Regions from separate parts of the Microbulbifer pacificus genome, predicted to be linked through region 2. Evidence: predicted binding sites of a transcription regulator. Region 2 holds the regulator's gene; each other region holds the start of a gene.

Region 1 (4,136 bases), 460 kb from region 2:
GGACTTCCACTTTGGCTTTGGAGAGAAAGGAAGATTCGAAGGGGATATGAGGAAGGAAGGCCGGAGGAGTACACCTCCGGCCAGATCGGATCCGGGCGCGAGTAAAATCAGCGCCGCGCCGCGAGAATACCGCCAGTCATGGCAGCCATGGAGCTGAGAATCCCCAACCCGACCAGGCTGTACAGACTGATGCTCTGTTCCGCCAGGGACGCCAGCACCTGATCCAGGGGAAACTGCCAGCAGACGATGGCTGAAGCGGCCACTACCGCGGCGTACTGGTAACGGGTCGCACGACGCTCGGCGCGTTTTGCCGGCACCGCTGGCAACTCTGCCATTACGCGCTCGCAAAAACCGTCGTCGTCCACATGGGGCTCGCTAAATTGCAGCTGTTGCGACAGCCAGGTGTCGAAATCCGGCTCGCTGCCTTGCGCAAACTGAGCGGACTGAACCACACCGTCTCTGATCACCATACCTGTAGAACCACCTGTCGTGTTCTCAAATTCATTCTTGAGTTCCGTAGACTGCTGTTTGAAATCAGCCACTGACTACCTCCTCTCGCCAGGCCTGCAGTAATGTCTGCAATTTGGCCCGCGCGCGATTGACATGGGATTTTACCGTGCCCAGCGGCAACTTCATAATACTCGCGGCTTCTTCGTGTGAAAAACCGCGCTGCATACACAGATGTACTGCCTGACGCTGGACGTCACTCAATTCCCCCATGGCCGAGTTCAGATCTCTGGCCATCCCCAGTTGCAGCGCTTCTTCGACGCTCTCATTGGCCTGGGCTCGATCAACCGCATCCTGGTCCACGTCCGGCGCATTCTTGCGCTTATAGCTCATGACCAGATTGTAGGCAATGCGATACAGCCAGGTGCTGAATCTTGCATCCCCACGGAAAGCAGGCAGCGCCTTGTAGGCCTTGATAAAGGCCTCCTGCGCCATGTCGTCGGCAAGAGCCTGGTCGCCATCGCACAGCTGACGGAGCGAGAATCGCAGCTGTGACTGATAGCGACGAACCAGCTGGGCATAGGCCCGCTGGTCCCCGTCTTCGACGACGCGCCTTATCAGATCCTCATCATCGAGGCTCATGGATGGCCGTCCTTAACCTACTTGCTGCTGTTGATCGAGTTTCCAGTTGATAAAGCGGGCCACACCGATAAACAGCGGGATCAGGCCCAGACTGCCGGCACCCAGACCACCGGCCGCGGTCAGCCAGATGAAGATCGCTGCGCCCACGGCAATCAGGGTGAAGCCCCGATCCTTGACGTTGGCACTCCTCTCCCCTTCCATCGCATCCAGCAGCTCCGGCGGAATATCGCGGCCTTCCGACACCATACGGTTGATGTTTTCCATCAACAGCTGCTTCTTGCGGTAGCTATTGCGGGTCACCAGCCACACGATCAGAATCGGCGTGCCGAACACCGCCAGTATGGCAATGATGCCGATCAGCCACTCCATATCCCGTGGGCGGTACTGTTCGATTTCGTGCACGTGCATATCGCGTTCCGCACGCTCGCGAGCACTTTCCATGCGGTCCCGCGCACTTTCCACCCGTTCCCGGGCGCGTTCAGCCCGCTCCCGCGCACGCTCCGCGCGCTCCATCTCGGCCTTGATACCGATTTCGATATTGCGCGGCACAGATTCCAGTGCCTCATCCACCACCAGGCCCCTGTCGTCGAGAATGCCCTTCTCTTCGAGCTTCTCGTAGATTCGGCGGGTTACCGCTCCACCGAATTCCTCACCAAGGTTGATTTCCACATTGGCGCTTTCACCGTTTTCATCGCGGGCGTGGATGCGCAGGGTGCCGTCTTCCTGGCGCACAATCCGCACCTGTTTGGTGACCTTTTCCTCCGGCGCCGGCGCAACCCTGGGCACTGGCGGCACTGGTGGCACGGGCGGTACCGGTGCCACCGCCTCTCCGGACTCCTGGGCTACCAGGGCTCCTGACATCCCCATGGCCAGGGACGCAGCTACCGCAAAAGCCCAGACCGGTGACCGGCGCTGTACGTTTGAATGACTCGCTCTCATTGGTGTTTTCTCGCTCTTGCTCAAATTGGCCCCGGAATCAGACCCGGCTACAGACACCCGGGACACGGTTCCTCTGGGGAAGGCGCCCCTCTGGCGCCAGATTGTACCTTTATTGACCACCCCGTATCAGTGGCAATCGTCATCAATTCGCAATCCGGCCTTCTGGCCGGCTGCCGGGGTCGGTTCAGCCTTACCCGTTCAGCAGATGGACGCGGGAGAATTCCCGTTTGGATGCATCAAGCGCGAAAATTTCTGCTGATGCCTATCTGGCGAAAATCCGACCAGCAGGCAGAGATCGGTCTAAATCACAGTTGACACTGGATACCCATACAGTTACCTTGCTGGCGTACAAGTCAATAACAACTCGGCTAAATGTCCGGGAAAGGGTTTGTCCGGGAAGAGCTGCCCGGAACACAGTCGATAACAGCGACTGCGCTTATCAACAATTAGCCAAGACAACAGGAGGCCCTTATGGCGGTAGTAGCAGTTTGGAAATGCGATAGAGACGGAGCCATGTTCGACAACAAGAAAGACGCCGAAGAACACGACAAGATGCTGGAACTGGCCGCAAACATCACCGCGCTGATCGAGCGCCATGTTGCGGGCGTTTCCGAGGAGGCGAGCGAAGAGATCGGCCTGATGCTGGCGAAGCGTCGCGAGGTCCTGGCCAGAGCCTGTAAGGGCAAGCCGGAAGATCTGCTCACCGAAGATGAAGAATTCACCGCCACCCAGAGTGAGAACGTGACGCCGCTCGCGGCCAACCTGTAAATCGCGCTGTTCGGCCGGTCCTGCGACCAGCCGAGCAACGCAGGGACATCCCTTACCCCTTCCGGGAAAGTGGAAATCCCCCCTTTTTCCATCCCTGTACTGTGCCCGGCCCCCGCCGGGCTTTTTTGTGCCCGGCGGTAAGCGCCTGGATTGCTACAACCTGTCGATCAGAACACGCCAGCAATATCAATCAACGCCAGCGCAATGATCACCAGCCAGGTCAACGCAGTGCCGAAAAAGCGCCCGGGATGGTAACCACCCTTGCCGCCGACGAGGCCAAAGGCGTGTAGCAGCCTGGCAAACACCAGCGTACCGCCAAGACAATGCAGCCACAGCGGCGCCAGGCCATTGATCTCGGCGATCAACATCAGGATCAGCGCCAGCGGGATATATTCCACCGCATTGGCATGGGTCCTGATGCGGATCTCGCCATCTCTGTCACCCCCAGTTCCCAGCCCAACCTGACGGCCACGCCGGAAACTGACCACTCTGAACGCCAGCGCCATCACCAGCAGCGCACACAAGCCCGCGTAGAGCGAGGTAATTTCTACATTCTGCATTCTGTGTCCTTACGTCTTATTGTGAATCTGGAGGTGCGATTACTGCCGGTAAGCATGTCCGGTACCCGCCTGCGGGTGCAGATAGCGGTCCCGCAAGCGCGTTGAGCGATTGACCAGCGACTGCGGCTTGCCATCGATCAACACGAATTCCGCGAAGCTCGTAACCTCCAGGGGATCACCACTCCACAACACCAGGTCCGCCTGGCTACCGGGGGCGAGCACACCGCCTTCCAGGCCAAAAATAGCGGCGACATTGGCGGTGATGGCCTTTACCCCCTCTTCCAACGGCAGGCCGTAGGCCACCGCGTTGCCTGCGCCCTGGCGCGAAAGGTAGCTATTGTGAGACCCGGCATAACCCGGGCCACTGATCGCCACGACAACACCGGCCTTCTGCATCAATGCCGCATTGTCCAGGCGTGCCCCCAGTTTCTCGAAGGCATCCGGAGAATTTCCCATGGCGTCGATAACCACCGGCACCCGGGCAGCGGCCAGCTGGTCCGCCACCATCCAGCCTTCCGCGGCGCCCTGGATAATCGTCTTCAGCTTGAACCTCTTGCTCAGCGCCAGCACCTGCAGGATATCGCTGGCGCGGTTGGCACTGATGAGAAGAGACTGCTCGCCATTAATCAGCGGCTGCAGTGCCTCGAGATCGGCGACGGAGAAATCCAGTTCCCGCCACTCGCCCCTGCGAATGGCATCGCGGTTACCCGCGTATTCCACCGCCTGCTGCAGGGCACTCTCAATCTGCTGGTAGGCCCGCGCGCGACTGCCGCCCGCCAG
Region 2 (4,136 bases):
AGTTCCTTTTTCGAACCAAAGTGATAATTCACCGCAGCCAGATTCACTCCGGCGGTACTGGTAATTGTGCGCAAAGAGGTCTCGGTAAAGCCCCGTTCGGCAAACAACACCTCGGCTGCATCGAGAATCCGGTTGACGGTATCCAGCTGACTCATCCCAATTCAAACCATCAATTAAAACGTTTGTTTAAGAGTTGAGACTAGCACATCGTCATCCAATCGAACATTTCCCAGATAGTCGCCCGCGCTGGTGCGTCGGTGGCCCTCACATCCCCAAACCGCCACCCAGGTCACACGCTGTCCACTATTTAACAAATATCGGACTCCCCGGTTACCAGCCTCACTCCACGCACGCTAGATTGGAAATACAGGCCAGTGATTGGCTCCTAGCATTGATAAACAACAGGAGGCATGCCATGGCGAGAATCGCACCGGAAATCGGCAGCTGGTTCGAAAATTTCGACAGTGGAGACCTGTTTGAAGTGGTCGCCGTGGACCAGCCATCCCGCACCATCGAGATCCAGTATCTCGACGGTACGCTGGATGAGATAGATTTTCACAGCTGGCCGCAGTTACCGATTATTGGCGCCGCAGCTCCAGAAGACGCTAACGCCGGTTATGGCACTTGGGCGAAAGAAATGCAGGACGATGAGGATGCCGGGTTTACCAGCCCGATTTTTTCGCCCGCGCAAACCGCGATAGACCGCCTTGAAGGCGAAGCGTTTCCCGGCACCGACGAAAGCAAGTAAGTAGGATTTACTTCAGCCCAAGGGGAATTTGCGCAATAGCCAAACGCCCGCCCGGTGATGGTCATCGATAGCGTAGTGCTGCAGCCATGAAAATGGCGCTGAGTATTGAGGCGCAAGAACATTGGCGAAACACGCTCTTGTTCAATCCTCGCGATGGCGAATGTAGTCGATGATGATCTCCGCCGCCTCATCCACGGTATCTACCAGTTTGAATAAATCCAGATCAGCGGCGTCGATACAAGCGCGCTCAAGCACAGTATTCACCAGCCAGTCCAATAATCCAGACCAGTAGCGCTTGCCGACGAGCACAATGGGAAAGCGCCTAACTTTTTGCGTCTGCACCAGAGTCAGGGCTTCAAACAGTTCATCCATGGTGCCGAAGCCTCCGGGCATGGCGATAAAGCCTACCGCGTGCTTCATGAACATGAATTTACGCACGAAGAAATAACGGAAATTCAGCCGGATATCCAGATACGGATTGGGCGTCTGCTCGAATGGCAGCTCAATATTCAGGCCGATGGAGGCGCCGGCATGGGTGAAGGCACCGCGATTACATGCCTCCATAATGCCCGGACCACCACCGGTAATGACAGGGATGCCCTCGCTGGCCAGTAGCTCGCCGAGGCGCATCCCTTGCTGGTACTCGACCGCGTCTTCCGGGAACCTGGCACTGCCGAATACGGTCACGGCACCTTTAAGGGTAATCAGCCGCTCAATACCATCAACGAGTTCCGACTGAATACGCAGTACACGCCACGCTTCCGGCATCTTTGCATCCAGCATATGCCTGCTCCCTTTCGCTTCCTTCTTATTGTGACAGCGAACCCGGCAGACCTGGTTTGAACCAGATTTTAGATTTCGCCGGTCACCTCAAGTCTAGCAGTACTGACGCAACAGCCCCCTGGATTGCGCGGCAGGAAAATCTGTATATAATCCCAGCAACTGTATATAAATACAGACAAAAGGAAGCGCCCATGACAAACCTTACCGCTCGTCAGGCCCAGGTACTGGAACTGATCAAATCTTATCTGGATGAAACAGGCTATCCGCCCACCAGAGCCGAAATTGCCCAGGAACTGGGTTTCCGCTCACCCAATGCGGCGGAAGAGCATTTGAAAGCACTTGCGCGCAAGGGCGCAATTGAAATGGTGGCCGGTGCTTCCCGTGGCATTCGTATTCCCGGCCACCAGAGTGGTCTGCCCATCGTCGGCCGCGTCGCTGCCGGCAACCCGATTCTGGCGGAAGAAAATATCGAGGAATATTGCGAAATTCCCGCGGAATTTTTCCATCCTCCGGCCGATTATCTACTGCGAGTGCACGGCATGAGCATGAAAAACGCGGGCATCTTCGACGGCGACCTGCTCGCGGTACAGCGCACCGACAATATCCGCAACGGCCAGATTGTGGTGGCCCGGATCGAAGATGAAGTTACCGTCAAGCGCTTCAAGCGTCGCGGCAACCAGGCCATGGTCCAGCTACTGCCAGAAAATGAGGACTTTGACGTTATTGAAGTGGATATGCGTGATAAGAATTTCGCCATTGAAGGTCTGGCAGTGGGCGTGATTCGCCAGAACCCCTATTGATGGGTAAAGTGAGCAGCGCTCGGCTGTGACACCAGCAAATAAAAACGGGGCTCACTGAGCCCCGTTTTTATTTGCTTTGGCTTTTCCTATCGAATTAGGTGCCGAACACTTCACCCGTCAGTGAATGGTGTGTTCGGTAGCCTCGAGCTCATCCTCTTCGAAGGGCTCTGGCTCCAAAGTACCGATCTCCTGCACCGCTTCGATACCCGCCTCCAGCATGGCGCGGGCAATGGCAATCTTGTGCTCGCGCAGAAACTCCAGGCTTTCATCCGAGAAATGGATACGCACCAGCGGGTCCCCCTTGTGACCGGCGCGTCGCAACGCCACATCACCATTGGACAACTCGATGATTTCGTAAGTCTCAGAGGACATTCACTTCTCCAGTTACAGCGTGATTTGACGGCAGTGTAACACAGGGAACAGTGAATCATCAGCGGCCAGACAAGGACAGGCGCGATGGCAGGCCACCGCTCTACCACTCCTGGCCCTGGGCGCGCTGGCGCACCACCAGCTCATTGAGCTGGCGATGCCAGTGCCGAAGACTCTCGCTGTCGAGGCTGGCAGAAAAACTGCTATCCAGCTGACGCAGGGGAATCAGGGTCCGCACGCCGCTGTTGGCGGCGCCAGACTCCTGGGCGCCGCCCGCAGGGCGCCACAGCCCTTGCCAGCAGCGGGCCATGGCATTGAACCAGCTGTCTGGATTTTCCTCGAGCCCGACCAGTTCAGCCACCTCGGCACTGAACTTGCCCCGCGCGGCTGCCATCTCCTGAAGCCGGAGTGCCGTGTCCGGCTCGCCAGCGGGCTTGAAACCCAACTGCAGCTGGTGACCCTGCTCTGCCAGAAATGCGCGATGCGCCCGCCACAGCTGCAGCAGCGTGCCTTCAAGCAGCGCTGCCTGGAGTAGCGGATTGCTTTCGGCTTCACGAACTTCCAGGGACTGCAGTAGCAGCTCGGATTTCCGCAGGGCGGAAACCACAATACCGGTATAGGGGTTGCTCACTGCGCTACCTATTTCGCCGGCGATTTTTTGGCAGGTGCCTTTTTGGCCGCCGCTTTTTTCGCGGTCGCTTTCTTGGCCGGGGCCTTTTTCGCTGCCGCCTTCTTGGGTGCCGCAGATTTGCTGCCGGAATCTTCTACCAGCCACTTGCCGCCAGTGTAGAAAGCCTTCCAGCCGGTGGCCTTGCCGTCCTCTTCGGACTGCACATACTGCTCCTGAGTCTTGCGACTGAATCGCACCACGGTATCCCGCCCTTCGCTGTCCTCCGTCGGCGCAGAGAACAGGAAGCTGTACTTGGAGTCAATCTCGTCCTTGTGCGGCAACAGCTCCTTCACCAGCGGTGCGCGGGTTTCGCGATTTTTCGGGAACTGACTGGCGGCAAGGAACAGTCCGGAAGCACCATCCCGCAGGATGTAGGTGTCGTCCACTTTTTCACAGGCAAGCTCCGGCATCGGTACCGGGTCCATTTTCGGTGGCGCCGCCTGGCCATTTTTCAGCAACTTGCGCGTATTTTTACAGGCGTCGTTGGTACAGCCGAAGTATTTGCCGAAGCGGCCGGACTTCAGCTGCATATCGCTGCCACACTTATCGCACTCGATCAGCGGGCCATCGTAGCCCTTGATCTTAAATGTGCCCTTCTCTACTTCGAAACCGTTGCAGTCCGGGTTATTACCGCAGATATGCAGTTTGCGCTGCTCATCCAGCAGGTAACTGTCCATTGCGGTGCCACACTTCGGGCAGCGGCGTTTTTCTCGCAGCTGGCGGGTTTCCGCCTCTTCGTCCTTGTCCGCGTCGATCGCCTCCTCCC
Region 3 (4,136 bases), 140 kb from region 2:
CGAAGCCAAACTGGCATTTGCCGAGGCCGATGCCAAACGCGCGCGGAAACTCGCGGGAAAAGGCTATATCTCCAAAGTGGAACTGGAGCGCACCGAACTCACCCTCGATAGCGCCAAGGCCGCATTGGATACCGCGCGTGCCGCGGAACGTGTCAGCGCAGGAGAACTGGACAACGCCCGTGCGGCCCTGATAGCCCCCCAGCGCGGCGCCCCCAAGCTGGACCACGGCAACCTGGTGAAGGTCACCGCACCCGTGGGCGGCCGGGTTCTGCAGCTACTGCAGGAAAGCGAGCGGGTAGTAGCCGTCGGCACACCACTGCTGGAAATCGGCAACCCGGGGCAACTGGAAATCGTCATTGATCTGCTGTCCCGCGACGCCGTACGCGTGCAGCAAGGGGCGCCGGTCGCCCTCACCGCCTGGGGTGGCGACAAAACCCTGCACGGACGCGTGCGCTTGGTGGAGCCCTACGGTTTTACCAAGATTTCCGCACTGGGGATCGAGGAACAGCGGGTGAATGTAATCGTCGACTTTACCGATCCCCGGGAAGAATGGTCTCGGCTCGGCCACGGTTATCGCGTCGATGCCGCCATCGAAATCTGGCGCGGCGACGATGTGATACAGGTGCCGACCGGCGCCCTGTTCCGTCACCAGAAAGCGTGGGCGGTGTTCAAAGTGGTTGGCGATCGCGCAGTGCGCACAGAGGTTGAAGTCGGCCACAACAACGGGCGTGTTGCGGAAATTTTATCCGGCATCAGCCCGGGGGAAACCATTGTGCTGCACCCGAGTGAGCGGATTACCGATGGCGTGAAACTGACAGAACGCACGCTCTAGATGCGTCAGATAAATCGCTTATGCCAGCTCCGCCGATTCCACTGTGTGCACTCCCGATTTGTGACCGAGTGCCGCGCATAGCATTGCCCGCGCGATGTTCTCTGCCGGGTTTATCTGCCAGCGCCGTGGTAATAACGGCCCGCCAATCTTGAGAAGTACGGTCGCAAGACGCTCGCCAGGACGAAACTCGTCCCTGTGCCCGCCGATGAGTCCCGGACGCACAAACGTCAAGGATTCAAATCCCATCGTTTGCAGCGCTCTTTCCAGCTGACCCTTGGTGCGGTTATAGAAAAAGCGCGAATCCGCATCGGCGCCGAGCGCCGAATTCAGCACGTAAGTCTTAGTGCCGTGCCGGTGGGCCAGCTCGGCGATCGCCAGCGGGTAATCGTGATCCACCCGGAAAAACGCCTCCCGTGAACCCGCAGTGCGCATGGTGGTTCCCAGTGCACAGATCACCGCATCCACCCGCCACCAGTCGGCTTCCGCCGGCAACCGATCGAAATCCACCTGAGGCGAAATCAACTTGGGGTGTGTCGCTAGTGGCCGGCGTGCCGGTGCAATCACCTGCCCCACCGCCCTGTCCGCAAGCGCGAGCTCCAGTACATGGCGGCCCACCAACCCGGTGGCACCGACAATCATCAATTTCATGCTTCTACTTCAGCCAAAGATTCAAAATTGTTGTTATGGGCGTTCCGCTAGACCAGATGCAGGGTGAAAAACGCCATCAGCGCAAACATGCTGCAGACCAGGGCGAGTAGCAACAGGTCGAAAGACCGCTCCTCGTCGGCATATTCCGTGGGTCTGTCAATCTGCCGCTGCTTGGCACGCATTCGCAGGTAGGAAAGTAACACGACCAGCCCACCGGTCACGAACAGCGCGACTTCCGTCCATGGGGAGGGAGCATGATTGCCCAGGCGCCCGATCGCAACTCCGAAACCCACCACGGCGATGGCCGTCCGCACCCAGGCGAGAAAGGTGCGCTCGTTGGCGGCATGTTCCCTGAAATTGCGAATCATAGGTGACTCCCCTCAAACGCCTTCGCGATGCTTTTGCCAGATTGCCGGGCTGGTCCCTGCCGTCGAAGTCTAGACCGGGGCGCTCGCGGCATTCCGATCCGTCATTCCTCACGAGGACGCGAATCGTGGGTCGCGTTCCTGTTTGTTCCGCTCGCCGATGTGCTGTATAACCATCCAGCCTTATCTACACAACATCGAACGACGCGCCGTAAGCCATGCCCGCCCCCGTTGAACTGGCACCAGACTATTACCTGACGAACTTCCTCGCCCTCGTTGACTTCGTGATGTCCCGTTACGAGGGCCTGCTGTCGGCGGGTGAGCGCCGGTTTTACGCCGATTTCCGCACCCTGGATGTGGACAGCCAGCGGCTGTATGTCAGGCTACTGCCCCGCAAAGGGGTGCCCTCCAGTGCCGGTTCACTTTTTCGCCAGCGTAAACTTGCCTATGCCGAGATTGGCGACCTGGCCACTGCCGCTGATCGGCTGGTGGAAACCGGATTACTGCAGCGCAACCCGCCACTGGAAGCGGCAGAAGTGCTGCCGCTATACAGCAAGGCGGAGCTGGTGCCACTGAGTAGCGCCCCCCTGCCCCGCTCCCTGAAGCGCCCGGAACTGGCACAAGCACTGTTACAACAGGGTATCGATACCTCCGTGCTCAGCGCCGAAGACCCGCTGCTCGCCGTGCAGGCGGCAGAGCACTTCGAGACCTTCAAACTGTGCTTTTTCGGCAACCTGAACCAGGATCTCACCGACTGGGTGCTGCGTGACCTGGGACTTTTCCAATACGAACAATACGCGCTCGATTGCCACCATCTCCCGTTCCAGAACCGCGCGCAGATCGAACAACACCTGAGGTACTACGACTGTCTGTCAGTACTGGACGACATCCTGGATTCCGGCGCCGAGGCGATTCTGACACTGGCACAGCAATTACCGCCCGCGGACGCAGCAGACGCGACCCTGCAGCGCCGCCTCGACCGGGTGCGACTGACCATGGCCCGGCAGCTGGAACGACTGGAAGTACTGGACGCCGCAGACCAACTGTATCGGCTGTGCGCTCGCCCACCCGCGCGGGAGCGCCGTGCGCGCATTGCGGTAGCACGTGGCGATATCGATGGCAGCCTGTCACTGTGCCGGGAAATTCTCGCAGCACCGCTGAGTGAAGCCGAAGAAGTGTTTGCCGAGAGCTTTGGCTACCGCACCGCCAAGCGTGAACAACGCCCGCACGGCTGGGCGGCGCCCTCGTGCTACCAGGCCCCAACCGAAACCGTGGCGCTACCGTCGGCCGCAGTGTGCGTGGAGCTGATTGCCGCGGCCTGGCTGGAAGTGGATGCCGGCGGGCCCTGTCACTACGTGGAAAACACCCTGTTCAACGGGATACTGGGGCTCTATGTGTGGGATATCGTGTTCGCGCCACTGCCCGGCGCCTTCTTCAATCCTTTCCAGGCCGCGCCCAGTGATTTCCGCACACCGGACTTTTACCCGTCACGCCGCCAAGCGTTCGAACAGCGTCTCGCGGAACTCGACTGCGAAAATCTCGCCGTTCGCGTATGGCAGAACTTTGACCAGAAATACGGCATTGCCAACCCGCTGGTTGCCTGGGACGCGCTCTCGGCGCCATTGCTGAGGCTCGCCCTGGAGCGCATACCCGCCGCACACTGGCAGGCGCTGTTCCGGCGTTTGCTGGCGGATATCGCCAACCACCGCAGCGGCCTGCCGGACCTGATCCGCTTCCCCGATGCCGGCGGCTATGAGCTGGTGGAAGTGAAAGGCCCCGGAGACCGGCTGCAGCAGAACCAGCAGCGCTGGCTGGCCTTTTTTGCCCGGCACGAGATTCCCCACCGGGTGCTGCATGTGGAATGGCAGGCAACGTGAGCGAACGGCAAATCTTGCGATTGTCGGTGGGTGAACTGGTCGCCTTTTCATGCCGGACAGGAGACCTGATCGCCGATACCCCCAGTGGTCCCACTGCGCTTGAGGGCATTCGCGCCCACCAGAAGCTGCAGAAAAAACGCCCGCCCGGCAGCGAGGCGGAATACCGGCTGGAAGTGGAGTACCCGTTTCTTGGCGAAACGATTGTGCTTAGCGGCCGTGTGGACATCGTGCACCCGCAGTCGGATCTGCATCGCCCCGCACAGCTGGACGAAATCAAGACCACCTACTGCCATCCCGAGCAGCTAGCGGATTCCGTGCGCGAGCTGCACTGGGCGCAACTGAAGATCTACGGTTTCTGCTATCTGCTGCAGCGCCAGGAGGGCACCGGAGCGGCACCGGATCGGGCGGATTGCC

The links. The regulator LexA, encoded in region 2, represses DNA repair genes until DNA is damaged. The targets are predictions, from matches to a motif close to ACTGTNTNTANANACAGT.
Region 1: a site for LexA is predicted at 2,345-2,362, ahead of R5R33_RS01495 (YebG family protein). Genes of this name have one in related genera too.
Region 3: a site for LexA is predicted at 2,010-2,027, ahead of R5R33_RS00150 (VRR-NUC domain-containing protein). Genes of this name have one in related genera too.

What each region holds. Positions count from the first base shown of each region.
Region 1 covers NZ_CP137555.1:357,963-362,098, forward strand. The annotation lists gene R5R33_RS01480 (hypothetical protein) at 108-542, opposite strand; gene R5R33_RS01485 (RNA polymerase sigma factor) at 535-1,089, opposite strand; gene R5R33_RS01490 (DUF6249 domain-containing protein) at 1,102-2,028, opposite strand; gene R5R33_RS01495 (YebG family protein) at 2,500-2,796, shown strand; gene R5R33_RS01500 (MAPEG family protein) at 2,964-3,356, opposite strand; gene R5R33_RS01505 (amidohydrolase family protein) at 3,396-4,136, opposite strand, start outside.
Region 2 covers NZ_CP137555.1:4,088,948-4,093,083, reverse strand. The annotation lists gene R5R33_RS17315 (TetR/AcrR family transcriptional regulator) at 1-155, opposite strand, end outside; gene R5R33_RS17310 (DUF6763 family protein) at 416-748, shown strand; gene R5R33_RS17305 (LOG family protein) at 890-1,531, opposite strand; gene lexA (transcriptional repressor LexA) at 1,723-2,331, shown strand; gene R5R33_RS17295 (hypothetical protein) at 2,449-2,703, opposite strand; gene R5R33_RS17290 (DUF6586 family protein) at 2,804-3,331, opposite strand; gene topA (type I DNA topoisomerase) at 3,340-4,136, opposite strand, start outside.
Region 3 covers NZ_CP137555.1:36,777-40,912, reverse strand. The annotation lists gene R5R33_RS00165 (efflux RND transporter periplasmic adaptor subunit) at 1-832, shown strand, start outside; gene R5R33_RS00160 (NAD(P)H-binding protein) at 851-1,480, opposite strand; gene R5R33_RS00155 (YidH family protein) at 1,528-1,848, opposite strand; gene R5R33_RS00150 (VRR-NUC domain-containing protein) at 2,064-3,722, shown strand; gene R5R33_RS00145 (ATP-dependent DNA helicase) at 3,719-4,136, shown strand, end outside.